2 regions of the Klebsiella africana genome follow, and region 1 is predicted to be linked to the other one. Evidence: predicted binding sites of a transcription regulator. Region 1 holds the regulator's gene; the other holds the start of a gene.
The links. The regulator CRP, encoded in region 1, controls carbon source genes, mostly activating them, when cyclic AMP is high. The targets are predictions, from matches to a motif close to ATGTGANNNNNNTCACAT.
Positions count from the first base shown of each region.

Region 2: the regulator CRP is predicted to act here: its motif matches at 1,094-1,111, upstream of LGL98_RS21165 (2-hydroxycarboxylate transporter family protein).

Region 1 is NZ_CP084874.1:417,175-419,378, reverse strand. It holds gene LGL98_RS01905 (OsmC family protein) at 1-391, opposite strand, end outside; gene crp (cAMP-activated global transcriptional regulator CRP) at 698-1,330, shown strand; gene LGL98_RS01895 (YccS/YhfK family putative transporter) at 1,382-2,204, shown strand, end outside.
Region 2 is NZ_CP084874.1:4,394,884-4,397,087, reverse strand. It holds gene LGL98_RS21170 (ATP-binding protein) at 1-854, opposite strand, end outside; gene LGL98_RS21165 (2-hydroxycarboxylate transporter family protein) at 1,169-2,204, shown strand, end outside.

The DNA.
Region 1 (2,204 bases):
CTTCATAGGAGTGGGTGATCTTCACCGCTTTTTCCAGCATCAGCGCCACTGAACAGTATTTCTCTGCCGACAGATCCACCGCCCGGGAGACCGCGGCATCTTTCAGCGCTTTACCGGTGACGATAAAGTGCAGATTAATATGCGTAAACAGACGCGGAGCCTCTTCGCGACGCTCGGAGGTCAGCTTCACTTCGCAATTGGTCACGTCGTGACGACCTTTTTGCAGAATGGAGACCACATCGATCGCGCTGCAACCGCCCGCCGCCATCAGCACCATCTCCATCGGGCTGGGAGCCTTATCCCCGGAGTTGCCGTCCATCAGAATCTGGTGTCCCGATGCGGACTCCCCGATAAAGGTTAACCCTTCTACCCATTTCACACGCGCTTGCATAAAATTTAACTCCAGTATCGCAATATTCCTGTCAGATTACGCGCACATAACAATTCTCGCAACGGAAGGCGACCTGCGTCATGCTGAAGCGAGACACCAGGAGACATGCGGCGAAAGCTATGCTAAAACAGTCTGGATGCTACAGTAATACATTGATGTACTGCATGTATGCAGAGGAGTTCACATTACGGGCTGTCGAAAAATCATCAGCCAGCTTCCCAGGTATAGGGAAACAATACGATTGCATGCCCGGACGCCGTGTAGTGTCGGCGCCCGGAGATAGCTTATAACAGAGGATAACCGCGCATGGTGCTTGGCAAACCGCAAACAGACCCTACCCTTGAATGGTTCTTGTCTCATTGCCACATTCATAAGTACCCATCAAAGAGCACGCTGATCCACCAGGGTGAGAAAGCAGAAACGCTGTACTACATCGTTAAAGGCTCCGTGGCTGTACTCATCAAGGATGAAGAAGGTAAAGAGATGATCCTCTCCTACCTCAACCAGGGCGATTTCATCGGTGAATTAGGCCTGTTTGAAGAGGGTCAGGAGCGTAGCGCCTGGGTACGGGCGAAAACCGCATGTGAAGTGGCCGAAATCTCTTATAAGAAATTCCGTCAGCTGATCCAGGTGAACCCGGACATTCTGATGCGTCTCTCTTCGCAAATGGCTCGCCGTCTGCAGGTCACGTCTGAGAAAGTGGGCAACCTTGCCTTCCTCGACGTGACGGGCCGTATCGCCCAGACGCTGCTGAACCTGGCGAAGCAACCGGATGCCATGACCCACCCGGACGGTATGCAAATTAAAATTACCCGCCAGGAAATTGGTCAGATCGTCGGCTGCTCTCGTGAAACGGTTGGCCGTATTTTGAAAATGCTGGAAGATCAGAACCTGATTTCCGCGCACGGTAAAACCATCGTCGTCTACGGCACCCGTTAAGTTGCTAAGCGGCGTATTGCTCCTGCAGTACGCCGTTTTTGTTTTTCCCTCATGTGGCGCAGGCTGATTTACCACCCGGAAGTCAACTATGCACTGCGGCAAACGCTGGTGCTGTGTCTGCCTGTGGCCATCGGTCTTCTGCTCGGGCATCTCCAGCAGGGACTGCTGTTTTCCTTAGTCCCCGCCTGCTGCAATATTGCCGGTCTTGATACCCCGCATAAGCGTTTTTTCAAACGCCTGATTATCGGCGGCTGCCTGTTTGCCGGATGCAGCCTGGTGGTGCAGTTACTTCTCGCCCAGGCGATCCCCCTACCGCTTATCCTCAGCGGCCTGGCGCTGCTGCTCGGCGTCACCGCGGAGATCAGTTCGCTGCACGCGCGTCTGCTGCCCGCATCGCTGATCGCCGCCATCTTTACCCTGAGCCTGGCGGGCAATATGCCCATCTGGGAGCCGCTGCTGATCTACGCCTTCGGCACGCTGTGGTACGGCGTGTTTAACTGGTTCTGGTTCTGGCTGTGGCGCGAACAGCCGCTGCGGGAGTCGTTAAGCCTGCTTTACCGGGAACTGGCCGACTATTGTGAAGCTAAATACAGTCTGTTGACCCAGCATACCGATCCGTCGACCGCCCTGCCGCCGCTGCTCACCCGCCAGCAGAAGGTGGTCGACCTGATTACCCAGTGCTATCAGCAGATGCATATGTTGGCCGCTAACCAACGCAACGACCACAAGCGCCTGCTGCGGGCGTTCCAGATGGGGCTGGATCTGCAGGAGCATATTTCGGTCAGCCTGCATCAGCCGGAAGAGGTGCAAAAGCTGGTAGAACGCAGCCATGCCGAAGCGGTGATCCGCTGGAACGCGCAGACCGTCGCCGCCC
Region 2 (2,204 bases), 1.3 Mb from region 1:
TTGAAGCGGCACAGTTCGTCATGGGTATCGCGCTCGAGCATGTCGCCGCTGGCGAAAAAAGGCTGCGGCGAAATGACGCTGTCAATCAACTGACCGCGCAGCTGGCGGGCGGGCTGGCTGAGCCCCAGCAGGCTGCGGGCGGCATGGTTAATCACCTCAATACGCCGCTGGCGATCGATGACGATCACTCCTTCAAAAATCGACTCCATCATCGCCTTTTGCTGACGCACCAGCAGACCTATCTCTCGCGGCTCGAGCGAAAAAATCTGTTTCTTGATACTGCGGGTAAAGTACCAGGAGAAGATAAACAGAGCGATGAGCAGCAGGATGGCAGCGATAAAAATATTGATCACTTTGGTCAGGGTAATGCTGTCGAGATAGCTGGTCAGGTAGCCCACGGAGACGATGCCGATCACCTGCCCCTCGTCATCGACGATGGGCGTTTTGCTACGCAGTGAGACGCCAAGGCCGCCTTTGCGTATGGTGGTGATGGTGTGTCCCTCCAGTACCGCCTGGTTGTCGCCACCGACCAGTCGCGTGCCAACCCATTCCGGGTGGACGGAGTGAAACAGATGAATCCCCTGACGGTCGCCGATGACGATGAAGCTGGCATCGCTATGGGCGGCGATTTGCTGCATAAACGCCCGAATCGCCTGCGGATCGTGCTGGCTGACCTGCTGACGTAAATTTGGCATCAGGGCTATTTCTTCAGCCTGAATTTTGGCCCGGCCACTCATTTCCTGATACAGCTGGCGGCTGGCGTCAAAATAATAATAAATGCCGAGCGCGATAAAGAGGACGGAAAAAAAAGCGACCAGCGAAATAAACAGCTTATATTGAAAAGATAATTTCATAGGTCCCGGACAGCGTATATACCCTCCCGGCACTCTATCATTTTTCTGTCTCGTGACGTAAATGTTAATGGAAAGTTGTGATCATCGACGCAGGCGCTGGCGGGCTGTCGCGGAAATCAGCCGCGGCGGGAAATAAAAACCATAAAAACCACGACAATAAATCAGCGATATATCACTCCTGCACGGTTCCGCGAATAGAAACCATAAAAACCATAGTGACCATTAAAACTTCTTTTTTAATCTGGGGAGCTTCACATTAACGACGCCGCAGTCCCTTTACGCTGAAAATGAATAATAACGACAGGGCTGAATTTATGAGCACCACAGACAATGCATTCTCTGCAACCCTTGAACCGATCAATACGCCGAAAACCACGCTGAAGCAGCGCTGGTGGCACATCATGGATAACTGGAAGGTGGGCATCGTCCCGCTGCCGCTGTTTTTGCTGGCCGGGGGGCTGATTGCCCTCGACTGCCTTGGCGGTAAACTGCCGAGCGATATCGTGGTGATGGTGGCCACTCTGGCGTTCTTTGGCTTCGCCTGCGGTGAGTTTGGTAAACGCCTACCGGTGTTGGGGAAACTCGGCGCGGCGGCGATCTGCGCCACTTTTATTCCTTCCGCGCTGGTTCACTATGGTCTGCTGCCGGACGTGGTCGTTGAATCCACGACCAAATTCTATAAATCCACCAACATCCTCTATCTCTACATCTGCTGTATTATCGTCGGCAGCATCATGAGTATGAACCGCACCACGCTGATTCAGGGCTTTCTGAAGATCTTCTTCCCGATGCTGTGCGGCGAAGTGGTCGGCATGCTGGTGGGCATCGGCGTTGGTACGCTGCTGGGTATGGAGCCGTTCCAGGTGTTCTTCTTTATCGTGCTGCCAATTATGGCCGGCGGTGTGGGAGAAGGGGCGATCCCGCTGTCGATGGGTTACGCTGCGCTGATGCATATGGATCAGGGCGTTGCCCTTGGCCGGGTGTTGCCGATGGTGATGCTTGGCAGCCTGACGGCGATAGTCATCTCTGGCTGCCTCAACCAGCTCGGCAAGCGCTTCCCGCATCTCACCGGGGAAGGGCAACTGATGCCGAACCGCAGCCATGAAACCCGCACGCTTGGCGAGAGTGAAGGCGTGAGCGGCAAAACCGACGTCGGGACCCTGGCCTCCGGCGCGCTGCTGGCGGTGCTGCTGTATATGATGGGGATGCTCGGTCACAAACTGATTGGCCTGCCGGCGCCGGTGGGGATGCTGTTCCTCGCGGTGCTGTTAAAGCTGGCTAACGTGGTTTCTCCGCGCCTGCAGGAGGGATCGCAGATGGTGTATAAATTCTTCCGCACCGCGGTTACCT